2 regions of the Frigoribacterium sp. PvP032 genome follow, and region 2 is predicted to be linked to the other one. Evidence: riboswitches for the same ligand, from Rfam matches in the RefSeq annotation. Region 2 holds a riboswitch; the other holds the start of a gene.
What was found. A riboswitch is a leader RNA that binds a small molecule or an ion and turns the genes downstream of it on or off. The one in region 2 is predicted to bind thiamine pyrophosphate.
Positions count from the first base shown of each region.

Region 1: another riboswitch for thiamine pyrophosphate. It lies ahead of JOE35_RS11915 (ECF transporter S component); the one in region 2 lies ahead of JOE35_RS10430 (YkoF family thiamine/hydroxymethylpyrimidine-binding protein).

Region 1 covers NZ_JAFIBM010000001.1:2,591,668-2,601,189, reverse strand. Annotated here, with positions in the region: gene treZ (malto-oligosyltrehalose trehalohydrolase) at 1-1,579, opposite strand, end outside; gene treY (malto-oligosyltrehalose synthase) at 1,716-4,103, opposite strand; gene glgX (glycogen debranching protein GlgX) at 4,100-6,298, opposite strand; gene JOE35_RS11920 (NAD(P)-dependent oxidoreductase) at 6,449-7,408, shown strand; TPP riboswitch at 7,563-7,673, shown strand; gene JOE35_RS11915 (ECF transporter S component) at 7,665-8,348, shown strand; gene JOE35_RS11910 (ABC transporter ATP-binding protein) at 8,368-9,522, shown strand, end outside.
Region 2 covers NZ_JAFIBM010000001.1:2,252,494-2,262,015, forward strand. Annotated here, with positions in the region: gene JOE35_RS10410 (APC family permease) at 1-557, shown strand, start outside; gene JOE35_RS10415 (hypothetical protein) at 710-1,315, shown strand; gene JOE35_RS10420 (DUF427 domain-containing protein) at 1,323-1,817, opposite strand; gene JOE35_RS10425 (DIP1984 family protein) at 1,884-2,351, shown strand; gene JOE35_RS10430 (YkoF family thiamine/hydroxymethylpyrimidine-binding protein) at 2,589-3,221, opposite strand; TPP riboswitch at 3,251-3,360, opposite strand; gene JOE35_RS10435 (hypothetical protein) at 3,498-4,952, opposite strand; gene JOE35_RS10440 (OmpA family protein) at 4,949-6,163, opposite strand; gene JOE35_RS10445 (helix-turn-helix domain-containing protein) at 6,501-7,190, opposite strand; gene JOE35_RS10450 (SAM-dependent methyltransferase) at 7,272-9,110, shown strand; gene JOE35_RS10455 (MauE/DoxX family redox-associated membrane protein) at 9,255-9,522, opposite strand, start outside.

The DNA.
Region 1 (9,522 bases), 340 kb from region 2:
CGTGCTCGACTGAGGTGAGCCCGAGGCGCGGGTCGGTCAGCTCGGGCTCGGCCCGGCGCAGCGCCGTGAGCTGCTGGTAGGCATCGAGCAGCAGGGCGTGGCGCCCGCGCCCGAGCTCCGACCAGTCCAGCTTCGAGTCCTCGAACGTCTGCGGGTCCTGCGGGTCGGGCACGACCGACTCGTCCCAGCCCGACTTCGCGAACTCGGCGATGCGGCCCTTCGCGGTCGCCTCGCCGAGCTCCTTCTCCGGGTGCGACGTGAAGAACTGCCACGGGGTCGACGCGCCCCACTCCTCGCCCATGAACAGCATCGGCGTGTACGGCGAGGTCAGGGTCAGTGTGGCCGCGATCTGCAGCTGCCCGTCGTCGAGGGTGGCCGCGAGGCGGTCGCCCACGGCCCGGTTGCCGATCTGGTCGTGGTTCTGGTTCGCGACGACGAGACGCCAGCCGGGCATGTGCTCCACGTCGACCGGGTGGCCGTGGTCGGCCTCGCGGAACGACGACCAGGTGCCGTCGTGGAAGAACCCCTTCGTGACGACCTTCGCGAGCGAGTCGAGCGACGCGAAGTCGGCGTACCAGCTGTTCGTCTCGCCGGTCAGGGCGACGTGCAGCGCGTGGTGGAAGTCGTCGCTCCACTGCCCGTCGAGCCCGTAGCCCTGCCGGTGGTCGGGACCGAAGCCGCCGCCGTCACGCGGCGTGACGAGCCGTGCGTCGTTGAGGTCGCTCTCGGCGATCAGCGTCAGCGGGCGGCTCAGGTGGGCGCTGAGGGCGGCGGTGCGCTCGCCCAACTCCTGCAGCAGGTGCACGGGGCTGTCGTCGACGAGCGCGTGCACGGCGTCGAGCCGCAGGGCGTCGACGTGGAACCGCTCGAACCACATCAGCGCGTTGTCGAGGATGAACTCGCGCACCTCGTGCGAGCCCTCGTCGTCGAGGTTGACGTTGTCGCCCCACGTGTTCGCGTGCTTGCTCGACAGGTACGGGCCGAACACGGGCAGGTAGTTGCCCGAGGGGCCGAGGTGGTTGTAGACGACGTCCTGCACGACGCCGAGGCCGGCGGCGTGCGCGGCGTCGACGAAGCGCTGGTAGGCGTCGGGGCCGCCGTAGTTGTCGGTGACCGTGAACCAGTCGACCCCGTCGTAGCCCCAGTTCCAGCGGCCGTTCACGCCGTTGACCGGCAGCAGCTCGACGAGGTCGACGCCCAGCTCGACCAGGTGCGGCAGCTTCTCGATCGCCGAGTCGAGCGTGCCGTCCGGCGTGAAGGTGCCGACGTGCAGCTCGTAGATCACCGCGCCGGCGAGCTGACGACCCGTCCAGGAGGCGTCGGTCCAGTCGAAGGAGTCGCCGTCCCAGGTCTCGCTCAGGCCGTGCACCCCGTCCGGCTGCCGCCGCGACCGCGGGTCGGGCAGCGGCGTCTCGCCGTCGTCGACGAGGAACCCGTAGCGGTGGCCGGGGGAGCGGTCGAGGTCGGCGGCCGCGCGCCACCACCCGGTGGAGGCCTCGTGCTCGAGCGGCAGCACGTCGCCGTCGAGGTGCAGCTGCACGGTGGTCGCGGTGGGTGCCCAGACGTCGTAGACGCTCATCGGTCTCCTCGGGAGGTGTGGTGGTGGGGGAAAGGTGCAGGTGGTCGGGTGACTGCGGGCGGGACGACGAACCGCCGACCCGCAGGGGGTCGACGGTAGTCGTGCGGACGGCGGCTGTTCGTGCCCTGCGGCGTCCTTACTGCTCTTCAGCAGGGACGAGCAGCGCGACGGGGTACGTGTCGAGCACGTCGGCGAGGCGCAGGCGCCCGCCCTCGTGCACGCGCCCGGTGAGCACGTCGCGCCAGCGGCGGCCCTGGACGAGGACGACGGTGTCGCCCCAGCCCCCCGCCTGCTCGAGGGCGACGGGCAGGCGCGTCGCGATCGTCAGCGCACCGCCCCGGTCGGCGGCCACGGCCGAGTCGACCTGGTCGCCGAACACCGGCAGGGCGCCGTAGCGCGTGAACAGCTCCGGCCGGTCGCGACGCAGCGTCAGGGCCCGGTGCGTGACGAGAAGCTTCGCCGCACCGGTCTCGTCGACCGGCGGCGTCTCGCCGGCCGCGACCTGGTCGAGGAGGCGGCGGCGCAGCGCGAAGTCGACCTCGCGTCGGTTGTCCGGGTCGACGAGCGAGTGGTCCCACAGCTCGCCGCCCTGGTACACGTCGGGGCTGCCCGGGCCGGTCAGCTGCAGCAGCGCCAGGCCGAGCGAGTTGCTGCGACCGGGGGCGCGGACGACGTCGACGATCCTCTCGATCTCGTGCCGCACCTCCTCGTGGTCGAAGACGGCGTCGATCGCCGCGTGCATGCGCTCCTCGAAGGCCTCGGCCTCGGCGGTGCGGTCCGTCCACGTGGTCGAGGTGCTCGCCTCGCGGCTCGCCTTCTCGGCGTAGTCGTGCAGGCGCTGACGCGAGGCGGGCCAGGCGCCGACGACGCTCTGCCAGAGGATGTTCTCGAACGGGCCGTCGCCGATCGGGGCGAGGTCGCGGAGGCGCTCGAGCGTCGCGGTCCACTCGTCGCCGATCTCGGAGAGCACGGTGATGCGCGAGCGCACGTCGGCGCTGCGCTTCGTGTCGTGCGTCGACAGGGTCGTCATGCCGAACGGACGCTCGGCGAGGCGGGCCTGCTGGCGAGCGTGGAACTCGGCGGGCGTCAGAGAGAACTCGGCGGGGTCGGCCCCGACCTCGGTGAGGGTCGCGAGGCGGCTGTAGCGGTAGAACGCCGTGTCCTCGACGCCCTTCGCCATGACCATGCCGCTCGTCTGCTGGAAGCGGACGGAGGCCGGGTGGGCCTCGTCGGCGAGGACGGCGACGACGCGGGCGATCACTTCCGCGAGGTCGGGACGGCTCTCGGTCGCGACCTCGGCCGCGCGCGCGAGCTGGTCCGCACCCTGCGGGAGGTAGCTCCGGTAGACGGGGAACGCCGCCGCGAGCTCGGCGAGCGCGTCGACGACCTGCTCGTCGGCGCGGCCGTCGTCCGAGACCAGGCGGGCCAGGCGACGGATCTCGCTGCCGAGGATGCCGTCGGCGATGCCGCGCTTCGTGCCGAGGATCATGCGCTGCCAGTCGACCGCCTCGTCCGAGGCGCGGGCGTCGCCGTCCGCGGGGGAGTGTGCGCTGTCGTCGTCGGCGCGGAGGCGCGAGTCGAGGCCGTCGAGCGCGGCGGCGCCGCGCGGGTCGACGAAGACGCGGTCGAGGTCGGCGAGGGCGTCGTAGCCGGTGGTGCCGTCGGTCGCCCAGTCCTCAGGGAGACGCTCGTCGCCCTCGAGGATCTTCTCGACGAGCACGTGGGCGCCGCCGGTCAGCGCGGCGAGCCGGTCGAGGTAGCCGCCAGGGTCGGCCAGGCCGTCCGGGTGGTCGACGCGGAGCCCGTCGACGAGGCCCTCGCGGAACCAGCGGCCGATCTCGGCGTGCGACTCGTCGAACACCCAGCCTTCTTCGACGCGGATGCCGGCGAGGGTGTTCACCGCGAAGAAGCGGCGGTAGTTCAGGTCGGTGTCGGCACGCTTCCAGTGCACGAGCTCGTAGTTCTGGCGAGCGTGCACGGCGGCGGCGTCATCAGCGGCGTCGCCGAGCGTCCCGGGCGCGATCGGGTACACGTTGTCGTAGTAGTGCAGCTCGCCGTCGACGACCTCGAGGCCCTCGATCCGGCCGTCGGGGCCCGCGGGCTCGCCCAGCACGGGCAGCAGCACCTTGCCGCCGCCAGCCGCCCAGTCGATGTCGAAGGCGTCGGCGTACTTGCTGTCCCGACCGTGCGTCAGCAGGTCCCACCACCAGGTGCTGGCCTTCGGGGTCGCGACGCCCACGTGGTTCGGCACGATGTCGACGAGCACGCCCAGGTCGGCGCCGTGGGCCTTCTCGGACAAGGCGTCGAGGCCGGCCGCGCCGCCGCGAGCCGGGTCGACCCGGCTGTGGTCGACGACGTCGTAGCCGTGGTCGCTGCCGGGCTCGGCCTCGAGCACGGGCGACAGGTAGACCCAGTCGGCGCCGAGGTCGCGCAGGTACTGCACCTGGTCGGCCGCTGCGAACAGGTCGAAGCCCGCCCTGATCTGCAGCCGGTAGGTGGATCGGGGGTGGTCGTGTCGGGTCACGCGTGCTCCTCGGCCGTGGCTCGGAGGACGACGAGGGAACGGCCCGCCACGGGGAGCCGGTCGCCGGCGAGCAGCGCGGCAGGGACCTGCGGCGTGCTGGGGGGCTGGGTGGTGGTCGCGGCGCGCGTCGCGGTCGGCGTGCGCGGGGCCGACTGGGCAGGGGGCGGAGGCGCGGCGACGGTGCTGTCGACGACCACCTCCCAGCCCTCGGCGTACTCGTCGGGCGGCAGGACGAAGGTGACCGTCTCGGCGCTCGCGTTGAAGTACAGGACGAAGTTCACGTCGGTGATGCGGCCGCCGCGCTGGTCGCGGCCCCTGATGCCGTCGCCGTTCAGGAACATGCCGATCGCCTTGGCGTACGACTCGTTCCACTCGCCCTCCTGCATGGCGTCGCCCTCGGGCGTCAGCCAGACGATGTCGGGCAGGGGCTCGCCCTCGCCCCGGGTGACGGGGCGGCCGTTGAAGTAGCGCTGACGACGGAACGTGGGGTGGTCGTGCCGCAGCTTGATCACCTCGGCGACGAACTCGACGAGCTCGCGGTCAGCCGCCTCCCAGTCGATCCAGCTGATCTCGTTGTCCTGCGCGTACGTGTTGTTGTTGCCGCGCTGGGTGCGTCCGAGCTCGTCGCCGTGCAGCAGCATCGGGACGCCCTGGCTGAGCAGCAGCGTGGCCAGGAAGCTGCGCTGGCGCTGCTCGCGGAGGGCCCGCACCTGCGGGTCGTCGGTCTCGCCCTCGACGCCGCTGTTCCACGACCGGTTGTGGCTCTCGCCGTCGGCGCCGCCCTCGCCGTTCGCGTCGTTGACCTTGTCGTTGTAGCTGACGAGGTCGCGCATCGTGAAGCCGTCGTGCGCGGTGACGAAGTTGATGCTCGCGACGGGTCGGCGGCCGTCGCGCTCGTAGAGGTCGGCCGAGCCGGTGATGCGGCTCGCGAACTCGCCGAGCGTGGAGGGCTCGCCGCGCCAGAAGTCGCGGACGGTGTCGCGGTACTTGCCGTTCCACTCCGTCCACTGGGGCGGGAAGTTGCCGACCTGGTAGCCGCCGGGGCCGACGTCCCACGGCTCGGCGATCAGCTTGACCTGCGACACGATCGGGTCCTGCTGCACGAGCTCGAAGAAGGTCGACAGCCGGTCGACCTCGTAGAACTCGCGGGCGAGGGAGGCGGCGAGGTCGAACCGGAACCCGTCGACGTGCATCTCGGTCACCCAGTACCGCAGGCTGTCCATGATCAGCTGCAGCGAGTGCGGGTGACGGACGTTCAGGCTGTTGCCGGTGCCCGTGTAGTCCATGTAGTGCTTGGCGTCGCCGTCCATCAGCCGGTAGTAGGCGGCGTTGTCGATGCCCTTGAACGACAGCGTCGGCCCGAGGTGGTTGCCCTCGGCCGTGTGGTTGTAGACGACGTCGATGATGACCTCGATGCCGGCCGCGTGCAGCACCCGCACCATCGTCTTGAACTCCTGCACCTGCTGGCCGATGTCGCCGGTGGCCGAGTAGGCCGCGTGCGGCGCGAAGAAGCCGATGGTGTTGTAGCCCCAGTAGTTGCTGAGGCCCTTCTCGAGCAGCGTGTTGTCCTGCACGAACTGGTGCACGGGCATCAGCTCGAGGGTCGTGATGCCGAGCTTCTTGAGGTGCTCGATGATCGCCGGGTGGGCGACGCCGGCGTAGGTGCCGCGCTCGTCCTCGGGGATGTCGGGATGGGTCTCGGTGAGCCCCTTGACGTGCGCCTCGTAGATGACGGTCTCGTCGTAGCTGTACTTCGGGGGGCGGTCGCCCTGCCAGTCGAAGAACGGGTTGATGACGACGCCGAGCATCATGTGCGGGCCGCTGTCGTCGTCGTTCCGCGAGTCGGGGTCGCCGAAGTGGTACGCGAAGAGCGACTCGTCCCAGTCGATCTCGCCGCAGGTGGCCTTGGCGTAGGGGTCGAGCAGCAGCTTGGCGGGGTTGGCCCGCGAGCCCGTCGCGGGGTCGTAGTCGCCGTGCACGCGGTAGCCGTACTTCTGCCCGGGCTGCACCGTCGGCAGGTAGGCGTGCCAGACGTAGGCGTCGACCTCGGTGAGGGGCACGCGCGTCTCGGCGCCGTCGGCGTCGAAGAGGCACAGCTCGACCTTGCTGGCCGCCTCGCTGAAGATCGCGAAGTTGGTGCCGCTGCCGTCGTAGGTGGCGCCGAGCGGGTAGGGGTTGCCTGGCCAGGTGTGCAATCGGACCTCCGGGTCGTGGACCACGTCAGCCTACGGGCAGCGGGCGCACCGGGGCCGCCGCGCCTAGCGTCGGGGCATGACGACCGCAGCGCTGCCGACGACGGCAGCTGTCCTCGACCCCCGCCCGCGCCTCCTCGTCGAGGCCTCGTCGTGAGGGTCGTCGTGATCGGCGCCACCGGCCACGTCGGCGGCTACCTCGTGCCCCGGCTCGTGCTCGCCGGGCACGACGTCGTCGCCGTGTCGCGCGGCACCTCGGCGCCCTACCGCGAGCACGCCGCCTGGTCGGGCGTCGAGCGGGTGCAGCTCGACCGCGACGCCGGCGACGCCGACGGCTCGTTCGGGCGGGCGATCGCCGACCTGCACGCCGACGTCGTCGTCGACCTGATCTGCTTCACGCCCGCCTCCGCCCTGTCGCTCGTCGAGGCGCTGCGGGGCAGCGGCACCGTGCTGCTGCACTGCGGCACCATCTGGGTGCACGGCCCGTCGGCCGAGGTGCCGGTCACAGAGGAGGCGCGGCGCACGCCGTTCGGCGAGTACGGCACGCAGAAGGCCGAGATCGAGCGCCTGCTGCTCGCCGAGTCGCGACGGCCCGGCGGCGTGCAGAGCGCCGTGCTGCACCCCGGGCACATCACCGGGCCCGGCTGGCCGATGATCAACGCCGTCGGCAACCTCGACCTCGACGTGTGGGAGGCGCTCGCCGCGGGCCGCGAGGTCGTCATGCCGGGGCTCGGGCTCGAGACCGTCCACCACGTGCACGCCGACGACGTCGCGCAGGCATTCCAGCGGGCCGTCGAGCGTCCGGCACAGGCCGTGGGGGAGTCGTTCCACGTCGTCAGCGAGCGCGCGGTGACCCTGCGCGGCCTCGCCGAGCAGGTCGCGAGGACCTTCGGGCAGGAGGCGCACCTCACGGTCGCGTCGTTCGAGGACTTCCGAGCCCAGCGCAGCCCCGAGTCGGCGGACGCGTCATGGGAGCACCTGTCGCGCAGCCACTCGATGAGCATCGACAAGGCGCGCCGTCTGCTCGGCTACGCGCCGCGGTGGACGTCGGTCGAGGCGATCGTCGAGGGCCTCGAGTGGCTGCGCGCGGACGGCCAGCTCACCCTCGCCTGACCTGCCTCCTCATTCAGGAAGATCGCGCCTGATCCCCGCAACGGAGGTGCCGATCGTCCTGAACCGTGCACAGCTCAGGAGGCGCGAGCGCTCTCTTCCTGATCTGTGACGAACGCCCGTCCACGCGGCCGGGCCGCAGCGGCGCTATGCTCGGCGGCACACACACGGGAGTCCGGTGATCCGGGCTGAGAGGAAGCGATCCACGCTTCGACCGTCGAACCTGATCTGGATCATGCCAGCGCAGGGAGGAGAGAACATGTCTGTTTCCGTGTCCGCGAACGAGGCTCAGCCCGATCGCCAGGATCGCCCCACAGCCTCGGGGTCGCAGAGGTCGCAGAGGTCGCAGAGATCGCCGAGGCCGTCGCGTCGCTGGCGCGTCGTCGACATCGTCGTCGCCAGCGTGATCGGCGTCGCCTGCGGCGTCGTCTTCTGGGCCTGGGGCCTCGCGTGGGAGCCGCTCAGCAACCTGCTGGCCTTCACGCCCGGCCTCTCGGGCCTGCTGTCGGGAGGCTGGCTCTTCGCCGGCGTGCTCGGCGGGCTGATCATCCGCAAGCCGGGCGCCGCGGTCTACACCGAGGTGATGGCGGCCGTCGTGTCGATGCTGATCGGCACGCAGTGGGGCTTCTCCACGCTCATCTGGGGCGTCGTCGAGGGTCTCGGTGCGGAGCTCGTCTTCGCCGCGTTCCTCTACTCGTCCTGGCGCCTCCACGTCTCGATGCTCGCCGGTGCGGGTGCCGGCCTCGCCGTCGCCCTGCTCGACACGTCGCTCTCGTCGATCGCCGCGACGACCCTCGAGTACAAGCTCGTCTACGGCATCAGCGCCGTCACCTCCGGAGTCGTCCTCGCGGGCTCCCTCTCCTGGCTCGCCGCTCGCGGGCTCGCCCGCACCGGCGCCCTCAGCCGATTCGCCTCCGGCCGGTCGGCCGAGGCGCGAGTCTGAGCGGCACGCCGTCGACGACGTGACCACCGCCTCCGGCGCCAGGGTCGACGCCCGCGGCTGGGGGTGGCGGCACGCCGGCCGTCTCCGCCCGGCCGTGTCCGAGCTCGACCTCGTCGTCGAGCCGGGCGAGCGCGTGCTGCTGCTCGGTGCCTCGGGGGCCGGCAAGTCGACGCTGCTCGCCGGGCTCGCCGGCGTGCTCGGCGGCGACGACGAGGGCGACGCCCGCGGCGAGCTGCTCGTCGACGGGCGGCCGCCGGCCGAGCAGCGCGGCCGCGTCGGCCTGGTGCTGCAGGATCCCGACTCGCAGGTCGTGCTCGCCCGCGTCGGCGACGACGTGGCCTTCGGCTGCGAGAACATCGGAGTGCCGCGCGGCGAGACCTGGCGCCGTGTCGACGACGCCCTCGACGCGGTCGGGCTCGACCTGCCGCGCTCGTGGCCGACCGCCCAGCTCAGCGGCGGGCAGAAGCAGCGCCTCGCGCTCGCCGGCGCCCTGGCCATGCGCCCGGGGCTCGTGCTGCTCGACGAGCCGACGGCGAACCTCGACCCCGGCGGCGTCGTCGAGGTGCGCGACGCCGTCGCCCGGGTCGCCGAGCGGACCGGGGCGACGCTCGTCGTGGTCGAGCACCGCGTCTCCGTCTGGCTGCCCGTCGTCGACCGCGTCGTCGTGCTCGCCGCGGACGGCGGCGTGCTCGCGGACGGGGCTCCCGAGGAGGTGCTCGACCGGCAGCGAGGTCGGCTCACGGAGGCGGGGGTGTGGGTCCCCGGGGTCGTGCCCGAGCCGCCCGTCCGACACCGCGCCTCCTCGCGGGGGCCGCTGCTCGAGGCAGCCGGGCTGGCCGTCGGCCACCGCGGCCCGCGGGGCCGTGCCGTCGCCTCTGGCGTCGACTTGACCGTCCACGACTCCCGCACGCTGGCCGTCACGGGCGCGAACGGCGCGGGCAAGTCGACGCTCGCCCTGACCCTCGCCGGTCTGCTCGCCCCCGTCGCGGGCGAGCTGCACGCCACGCCCGAGCTCGCTGCCGGAGCCGGCAGCGTGCCCGTCCGCTGGCGTTCGCGCGAGCTGCTGACCCGCGTCGGCACGGTGTTCCAGGACCCGGAGCACCAGTTCCTCACCCCGACCGTGCGGCGCGAGCTGGCGGTCGGGCCGGAGGCGCTCGGCGAGCCGGCCGCGCAG
Region 2 (9,522 bases):
GCCGGCTGCTCTACGGCATGAGCAAGCAGGGCGTGCTGCCCGGGTTCCTGTCGAGGGTGCACCGCACCCGCCAGACCCCGTGGGCCTCGATCGTCTTCACCACCGCGCTCTCGCTGCTGCTGATCGGCTACGTGTCGCTCAGCCCTGAGTCGCCCGTCGTCGCCGTGCTCGGCGGCACGACGTCGCTTCTGCTGCTCGTCGTGTTCGCGATCGTCAACGTGACGGTGCTCGTGCTGCGCCGTGACGACGTGGGTCGACACCACTTCAAGGCCGGACGTGTGCTGCCCGTCGTCGGCGTCGTCGCGTGCCTGTGGCTCGTGCTGCCGTTCTCGTCCGGCCGCGGCGGCGAGCAGTACCAGATCGCGGGCATCCTGCTGGCGATCGGCGTCGTGCTGTGGGTCGTCACGATGATCTCGCGGCGCGGGCGCGGGCGCGGGCGCGGCGACCGCGGAGCCGACGGCGCGCGCGGCGGGGCGCACGGCGACCGAGCCGAGGAGGCGCAGGTCGGGTCGATCGGTGGGGCCGACGACGCCGAGGCGGTGCCGCCCGTCCGCTGACGCGAGGGGTCCCGTGTCGCGCCGACCGCCTCCTCGAGGCGTGTCGCCGTCGGCCGGCCGCAGGGGCGGCGTGTCGGGATCGTCCAGGCCGGGGCCCTATCCTCGGTCGGGTCCGTCCCCGTCCGCCCTCGTCACCGCCCCGGGAGCTCGCCGTGCGCCGTCTCGTGATCGCTGCCTCCGTCGTGTTCTGCGGCGGGGTCGTCGCCCTCGTCGTGGCGCTCGTGATGGTCGTGGCGTCGCTGGCCGGCGGCCCCTCCGGGTCGGACGAGCCGTCCGAGCCGGTCGCGGTCGGCGTCACCTGCCCCGACGTCGAGCCCGTCGTGGTCGGCACGATCAGCGTCCCGGCAGGCCCGATCGCGGGCTACTGCCAGGACCGGCTGGTCAACGCCGCCTGGATCATGGAGGCCGCCAAGGCCCAGGGCATCGGCACCCACACCCAGGCGATCGGCGTGATGACCGCGATGGGCGAGTCGAGCCTCCGCAACATCGACCACGGCGACGAGGTCGGCCCGGACAGCCGCGGGCTGTTCCAGCAGCGCGACAACGGCCAGTGGGGCACCTACGAGCAGCGCATGGACCCTTACACGGCCGCGACGAGCTTCTTCACCAAGCTGGTGCGCATCCCCGGCTGGAAGAAGCTCACGCCGACCCAGGCGGCCCACGCCGTCCAGGTCAACGCGGACCCCGACCACTACACGAAGTGGTTCGCCGACGCCGAGACGGTCGTCGCGGCCCTGACGGCGAGCCCGGCGCCGTAGCTCAGCGTCACCAGCCGAGGGTGCCCGGGGCGCCCTTGAACGGACCGACGACGCGCGACGTGATCCAGCCGCCGTAGAAGTCGCCGTCCTGCGCCTGGACGACCTCGCCGTCGACCTCGCACGAGTCGAACCGGCTCGGGTACAGCGCGACGTGGTCGGCGAGCATCTCGTAGCCGGGCCACGGGCTCGGGTAGGTCCAGGCCGCCGAGGAGGCGGTGGTCCCGCCGCCCCGGACGTCCAGGTACCGGGCCGTCCCCTTGAACTCGCACATGCTGCGGCCCTCGCCGGGCGCGAGCGCGCCCTCGACGAAGGCGTCGCGGGGCAGGTACCAGACCGGCGGGTGGCTCGTCTCGAGCACGCGCCAGGCGTTCGTGGTCTCGGCGACGACCTCGCCGCCGAGCCGGACGACGACGCGCTCGGGGCGCGCCTCGACGCGGGGCGGCCTCGGGTAGTCCCAGACGGATTCCTGGCCGGGCCCCGGCTCGATGCGCTTCGCTCTCATGGCGCCATCCTGCTCCCGGCGGCTGAGGGGCGGCACGACGACGGCGGTGCCTGGCAGGATGGCGGCATGAAGCTCGCCGAGGCACTCATGACCCGCGCCGACCTGCAGCGACGGATCGCGCAGGCGCAGGAACGGATCCGCCAGAACGCCCGCTACCAGGAGGGCGAGGAGCCCGCAGAGGACGCCGCCGCCCTCGTCGACGAGGTGTCGCAGTCGCTCGACCGCCTCGAGGAGCTGGTGGTCGCGGTCAACCTGACCAACGCCTCCGTGCTGCTCGCCGACGGACGCACCATGACCGCCGCGCTGGCCAGGCGTGAGACGCTCCGAGCCCGGCACAGCCTGCTGTCGAGCGCGGCCGACGCGGCCCAGGGCGGCGGCGGAGGCGGGTTCCGGCAGCTGCGCAGCGAGCTCCGCCAGTTCGCCGCCCTGCCCGTCGCCGAGCTGCGCCGCCGGGCCGACGACACGGCCCGCGAGCTGCGCGAGCTCGACGTCGAGATCCAGCGCACCAACTGGGAGGCGGACCTCACCACCTGAGACCACGAACCACCGCGCACGGAGAGTCGGTAGACGCCTCCCGGAGCGAGCACGAGCCGTGGCCGGCGGTCATCCCGGCCCCTGTCGGCGCGAGGGCAGCGCCATCGCCGCATGATGCAGCCCTGCACGCCGCACAGGTGACGTCTCACCGACGACGTCTCATCACCGTGTGCTGGCCGGGCGACGTCGAGGGCGGGACTGGGGACCTCTCCGCGCGGGGCGGTCAGCTGCGCCAGGTCATCGCGCCGCCGCCGACGGGCTCGAGATCGACAGCGTCACGTGGCTCGTGACGTGCTGGACGGTGCGTCCGACGAGGACCCACCCCGCGGCCGCGGTCGCGATCACGTCCGCGACGTCGCCCTCGAGGCGGGTGACGAAGTGCTGCGACCCGCGGAAGGTGCCGTTGCGTCGTGCCAGGTCGACGGCGGCCTCGATGTCGCGCATGTGGTCGGGCTCGACGCCGTCGCGGACCGAGTCGACGAGCGGGTAGAGGGCCCACTCGGCCGTGGCGTGGACGCCCGTCGGGTCGGCGGTCGGCAGCTCGGCCCGCCGCGGGCCGGCACCTCCCGGGAGCTCGCAGACGACCTCGCCGGGGCAGCCCCGGGAGAAGTGCAGCACCGCGGCTACGTGGGCGCCGCTGCGTCCGGCCGCGGCGACCAGCTCGGACGACCAGCGGACGAGCGCCTGTTCGTCGCCAGAGACGAAGGTGCTGACGTCGCCCGTCTCGACGACGACGTCGTCCGCGTCTGGTGCAGCGAGGGCCGACGTGATGACGTCGACGTGGTCGTCTCGCATGACGGACAAGGTGATGCGGGCGCCGACTCCGAACTCGGCCGAGCCGAGCGACGGGCGGGGTGTGGTGGATGACATGACGCGCCTTCTGTTCTGTGGACAGGGCACGGGTGTGAGCGATGACTCCCTTCGCGGGCATGATCCCGATCAGGTCGACGGTCGGAGCGTGGAGAAGCTCCCTCTCAGCCCGGCTCACCGGACTCCCGTGTTCGGTCACGAACCTAGCGGACCGTCCTCCGCCTCCTCAGTCCGGATCCGGGCTCGAGGGCGGGTCGTCGATGTCGAGGGCGGGTCCCGTACGACCCGCCCTCGGGCGCGCTGACCTGCCCTCGAGCCGGAAGGACGGGGCTCGCGTCAGTCGGCGAGGTCCGTGACTCGCGGCGCGCGGATCTGGCCGAGTGCCTCGTCGAGGCCGCCGCGGGCCGGGCGGACGGCCGGCAGGGCCGCCCCTACGTGCACCGTGCCGGCGAGCGACCGCGTGTAGCGGAGGGTGCGGGTGCTCGGGCCGCGGTTCGCCCGGCGGTCGCCGGTCTGCTCGATCCGGGCGGCGGCACGCTCGGCCCGCGCTGACAGGACGGCGACGCGGCGCTCGAGCCGGTCGAGCTCGAGGTGCAGCTTCGTGTCGCGTCGGTGCGCCTTCCGCAGGTGCTTCCCGAGGTGAAGGAGGCGGTCGGTCGCGCTCGTGCCGTCCCGCAGCTCCGTGCGGTAGATCAGGTGCCCGATCCCGGCCATGACGACGCCGATGGCGACGCCCAGCAGCAGTGCGAGCGGCAGGGGCGCACCGGAGACGAGAGCGTCGTCGACGATCCGCACGCCGATCAGGACGCCCGGCAGCACGGTCAGCACGTGCACGAAGACGAGCTGCAGCCGCAGCTGGACGGCGCCGTCGGGCACGACGACCTCGCCGGAGTCGTCCTTGTGGGCGCGGTGCGCGTGCCCGAAGTGGTGCAGCGCGTAGGCGACGCCGAGCGTGAAGAGCAGCGCGAAGACGATCGACGTCGTGAACGCGATCGGGTCGGTCGCGGGCATGAACACGTCGACGTTGAGCACACGCGACATGAAGTACGCGAACAGGGCGAAGTCGGCGAGCACGAAGAACAGCAGGAGGCGCTTGCGGGTCCGCGACTCGGTGCGGTGCTTCTCGGAGCCGGAGTCGAGCGACTCCTCGATCGCGATCGACAGCCGGTCGGCGGTCACGCGGGCCTGGTCGCGGGTCACCGTGCGGCCGGTCGTGTCGACGATCGGCTCGTCGCCCGAGCGCTCGAGGCGCCGGAGCACCTCGCGGTGCCGGGAGCTGAGGGCGGTGAGTCGCCGAGCCGCGGGGTCGAGCACCTGCCGCGTGCGGCGGGCCAGCCACCTCTCGGCCGCGACCTCGGTGCGGAGCCGGAGCGCCGCCTCCAGCGGGGTGTGCTCGTCGGTGCCCTCCGGCAGGTCGGCGCGCAGGCGCTCGTCGTGCAGGCGCGGGGCGGTCGCGACGTGCCGTGCCGGGATCGGTCCGACGCCGATCAGCGACAGGGCGAGGTCGCCGCCGGGGAGCTTCTCGACGGCGCGGGGGCGAGGGGCCGTGCCGGCCGGGCGGGGTGCGAGGAGCGCCGTCTCGTCCGGCGTCGGTGCGGCTGCGGCGGGTCGGCGCTCGAGTCGGCCAGTCGTGCCGGCGTCGGACGCCGCGAGGGGCCAGCCGTCGAGGGGCTGCGTGGCCTGCGCGTCGGGCCAGCCGTCGAGGCGCTCGGTGACCTGCGCGTCCCGCCAGCCGTCGAGGCGCTCGGTCACCTGGTCGTCGGGACGGGAGTCGGGGCGGGTGTCGGTCATGACGCGGTGTCCTCACTGCGGAAGGTGATCTCGACGCGGCGGTTCTGCGCCGCGAGCTGGTCGTCGAAGACGCCGCCCGGCAGGTCGTCGACGACGGGGTCGGCGTCTCCCCGACCGACGACGTCGCCGAGCGTGCCGCCCGGGGCGCCGAGGCGCACGAGCGCGTCGTGCACGGCCTGCGCCCGGTCGAGGCTGAGCTGTTCGCCGTCGACGACCCCGGCGCGGGTGTCGGCGGCGTGCCCGACGACGTCGGCCGCGACGCCCGACGGGCAGCGACCGAGCTCGTCGGCCACGCCCTGCAGGGCGGCGTCGGCGGTCGAGCCGAGCTCGGCGGAGTCGCCGCCGAAGAGCACGGCAGCAGACAGCACGAGCGGGGCGGTGCACGGCGTCGCGTCGCTCGTCACGGGCACGACGGGCACCGTCGAGGAGGCGACGGGCGCCTCCTGGGACGCGCCCGCTCCCCCGTCGGTGCAGCTCGTCGCCCCGGCGGCGTCGCAGATCGCGAGCCAGAGCTCGGACAGCCGGCTCGTGGACGAGATCGACGGTGCGGGCTGCGAGCCCGCGGTGCGGCCGAGTCCGACGAAGGTGACGGCGTGCCCGCTCAGGTCGGGCAGGGCGCCCTGGTCGGCGAGCGTCGAGGCGACCGCGGCCGGGTCGAACGACCAGCCGAGCTGGCGCAGGTCGAGGGGGTCGGCGGTCTGCACGCCGCTCGACACGACGACGATCGAGCCGCCGTCGTGCAGGGCGGCCGCGGAGGCGAGCACGGACAGCAGGTCGAGGCCCTCGTCCCCTGCCGTGAGGCCGGACACGTCGGAGCCGAGCTCGTCCAGCGCGTCGGCGACCGCCGCCTCCCGCTTGTCGGGGACCTGCTGCACCCGGTCGGCCGTGAGCATCGGCGTGAGGTCGTGGGCCGAGGCGGAGGACGCGCCCTGGACGACGACGTCGACGCTGCCCTCGGCGGGCTGGTGCGCCGCGAGGGCGTGGGCGGAGACGGCGTCGGCCGCCCCAGCGCCGAGGGAGGGCAGCGGCTCGGCGGAGGTGGCCGTGAAGCCGAGGACGAGCGGCTCCGGCGACTCGAGGGAGCAGCCGGCGAGGGCCGTGAGGGCGACGGCTGCGGCGGCCGTGGCGGCGACTGCGCGGAGGGCGGCGCGGCGCGGGCGGCTCGCGGGCGACGCGGACGCGGACGCGGACGCGGAGGGTCGTGGGGTCATGGAGGGTCCTCTGGATCGCGCGGGGCAGGCCCGCTCGGGGACGACGAGCGTCCGGACCTCGAGCGTAGGAACGGCGTCCGCTCCGCCGCAGCCTGCCCAGGGATGACCGGGACCCTCCTCGGGGATGAACCGCGCTCCTCCTCAGGTCGCGGCCGCCGCCTCCTCGGCTCGCCCCTGCCCGCCGTCGCACTCGAGTTGCCCCGAACGGCTGTCCGCGCGGCCGCCGACCGACATTTCCGGGCAAGCCGTCCGGGAGCCCGCCGTCTCGGCGACGGGCGGGGCGGACGGGCGCGGGCGGCGGGCGGGGCGGCCGGGCGCGGGCGGCGGGCGGGGCAGGTCAGGCGCCGAGGCGGCCGGGCGGCGCGGCACGGACGTGCATGCGCTCGCCCTGGCGGCCGAACAGGCTGAGGAACTCGACGGCTCCGGGACCGACCCGTCCGAACCAGTGCGGCGTGCGCGTGTCGAACTCGGCCGCCTCCCCCGCGGGCAGCACGAGGTCGTGCTCGCCGAGCACGAGCCGGAGCCGTCCGCGCAGCACGTAGAGCCACTCGTAGCCCTCGTGCACCCGAGGGTCCGGCTCGCCGGTCGGCACGTCCGCCTCGATGAGGTGCTTGAACGCCTGCAGGCCTCCCCCGCCCCGCGAGAGCGGCACGATCGTCTGTCCGTACATCGTCACCGGTCGGAGGTGGATGCGCGGGTCGCCGGTCTCGGGCGCCCCGACGAGCTCGTCGAGCGGCACGCCGTGGGCGCGGGCGAGCGGCAGCAGCAGCTCGAGCGCCGGACGCCGCCGGCCCGACTCGAGCCGCGACAGGGTGCTCACCGAGATGCCGGTCGTCTCGGCGAGCTGGGCGAGGGTGCGGCCGCTCGTCGCCCGCAGCGCGCGCAGCCGCGGGCCGACCGCCGCGAGCACGTCGTCGGTCGAGGCGTCCGCGGCGCCCTCGGCGCCGACGCCGGTGCCGGTGCCGGTGCCGGTGCCGGTGCCGGTGCCGGACGACGCACCGTACGGACGGGGATGATCGTGTGCCATGCCGCGATCTTGCCACACCAGCAACAGAGCTTGCAGATCGAGGAGGTGCGGGTCGAGCATGATCTCAGGAGGTCACCCACCATGACGAACGCCCCGCAGTCCCCGCTCGATCCGTCCGCCGCCGCTCTCGCGACCACGCCCACGCCCGTGCCCGTGCCCGCGCCTGCGCCTGCGCCCACAGGCACCTACGACGTGGTCGTCGTCGGGGGCGGCGCCGCCGGCCTCAGCGCCGGCCTCACCCTCGCCCGCGCGCGCCGTCGCGTGCTGGTCGTCGACGCCGGCGAGCCCCGCAACGCTCCCGCGGCCGGCGTGCACGGCTTCCTCACCCGCGACGGAATCGTCCCTCGCGAGCTCACCCGGCTCGGCCGCGCCGAGGTCGAGCAGGTCGGCGGCGAGGTCGTCGACGGGACCGTCACGCGACTCGAGCGGGCGGGCGGCGGGCCTGCCGACGTGTCGGCCGGTGCCGGCACGTCGGCCACGGGGGCGAGCGCAGGAGGCGCCTCCTCGTTCACCGTCTCGCTCACGACGGAGGGCGGTGACGAGCGCGTCGTCCGGGCCCGGCGGGTCGTCGTGACGACCGGTCTCACCGACGAGCTGCCCGAGGTGGACGGCCTCGCCGAGCGCTGGGGCCGTGACGTCGTGCACTGCCCGTACTGCCACGGCTGGGAGATCCGCGACCGCGTGATCGGCGTGCTCGGCACGACCCCGTTCGCGGTGCACCAGGCGCTGATGTTCCGGCAGTGGAGCGACCGCGTGACCCTCTTCGTGCACGAGGCGCCCGAGCCCGCCGACGACGAGTGGGAGCAGCTGGCCGCACGCGGGATCCAGGTCGTGACGGGCCGCGTCCGGTCGCTGCGGCTCGAGGGCGACGCGCTGACCGGCGTCTTGGTCGACGGCGCACCGGTCGTGCCGGTCGACGCGCTCGCCGTCGCCGCCGCGGTCCGCCCGAACGGCGACCTGCTCGAGCCGCTCGGCCTCGTCCACGAGCCGCACCCGATGGGGCTCGGGACCGTCATCGCGTCCGACCCGCTGACCGGGGCGACGACCGCGCCCGGGCTGTACCTGGCCGGCAACGTCGCCGACGCGCGGATGCAGGTGGTCACGGCTGCCGCCTCCGGCGTGGGGGTCGCGGTCGCCGTCAACATGAGCCTCATCACCGAGGACACCGACCTCGCCGTGGCGGAGCGACGCCGCCCGTTCGGCGTCCGAGCCGAGGCGGAGAACACGACCAGGGTGCTCGGCGACCGCCGGCACGGACTCGGGCACGAGCACGGCGACGGACAGTCCACTGCGGAGGAGTGGGGCCGCGACTACTGGGAGGACCGCTACGCGGCCCCCGGCCTGCAGTGGAGCGGTCGGCCGAACCCCGTCCTCGTCGACGAGGTCTCAGCACTCACGCCGGGCCGTGTGCTCGACGTCGGCAGCGGCGAGGGCGGCGACGCCATCTGGCTCGCGGGCCGCGGCTGGCAGGTGACCGCGATCGACATCGCGCAGTCTGCCCTCGACAAGGCGGCGGCACGAGCGGCCGAGGTGGACGAGGAGGCGGCGGCCCGGATCACCTGGGAGCAGCACGACCTCGCCGAGTGGGCTCCCGCACCGAGGTCGGTCGACCTCGTGTCGTCGCAGTTCATGCACCTCGCCGACCCGGTGCGCGCCGCGCTGTTCCGGTCGCTGGCGGAGGCGGTGGCTCCCGGCGGGACCCTGCTCGTCGTCGGGCACGACCTGTCCGACCTGACCGCAGGGGCCGGTCGGCACGGCAAGGAGGTGCTGATGTTCACGATCGACGACGTGCTCGCGGCGATCCCCGATGCCGACTGGACGATCGAGGTGGCCGAGTCGCGTGCGCGGCAGGTCTCCGCGACGTCGGGCGGCACCACCACGGTGCGCGACGTGGTCGTCAAGGCGACCCGCGCCTCCTAGTCCGCTGCCCCGCCGCCTCCGGCCCCGCAAATGCCGACCGCGAGCCCGCTCCGAGCACCACAACACGCGGATTCCCCGGTATTGGAGGCCTCGCGGTCGGCATTTGCTCGGGAGGAGCGGCGGCGGGGCGGGAGACGCTCGGGGTCAGCGGTGGCGGCGCAGGCGGTCGAGCACGACGCGGCGGTCACGCCAGGCGCCCGTCGACCAGAGAGCGACGAAGACCAGCAGCGGCTGGAACGGGAGGCGCAGCCAGCGCTTCGCGTCGGTGTCGAGCCCGAAGGCGCTGGTGCGGGTCACGAGCTGCGAGATGTTGCCCGGGAAGATCGCGACGAAGAACGCGGCCACCACGAGGCCGACGGCGACGCGCCAGCGGCCGAGCGCGATCAGCGAGCTGCCGAGCGCGATCTCGACG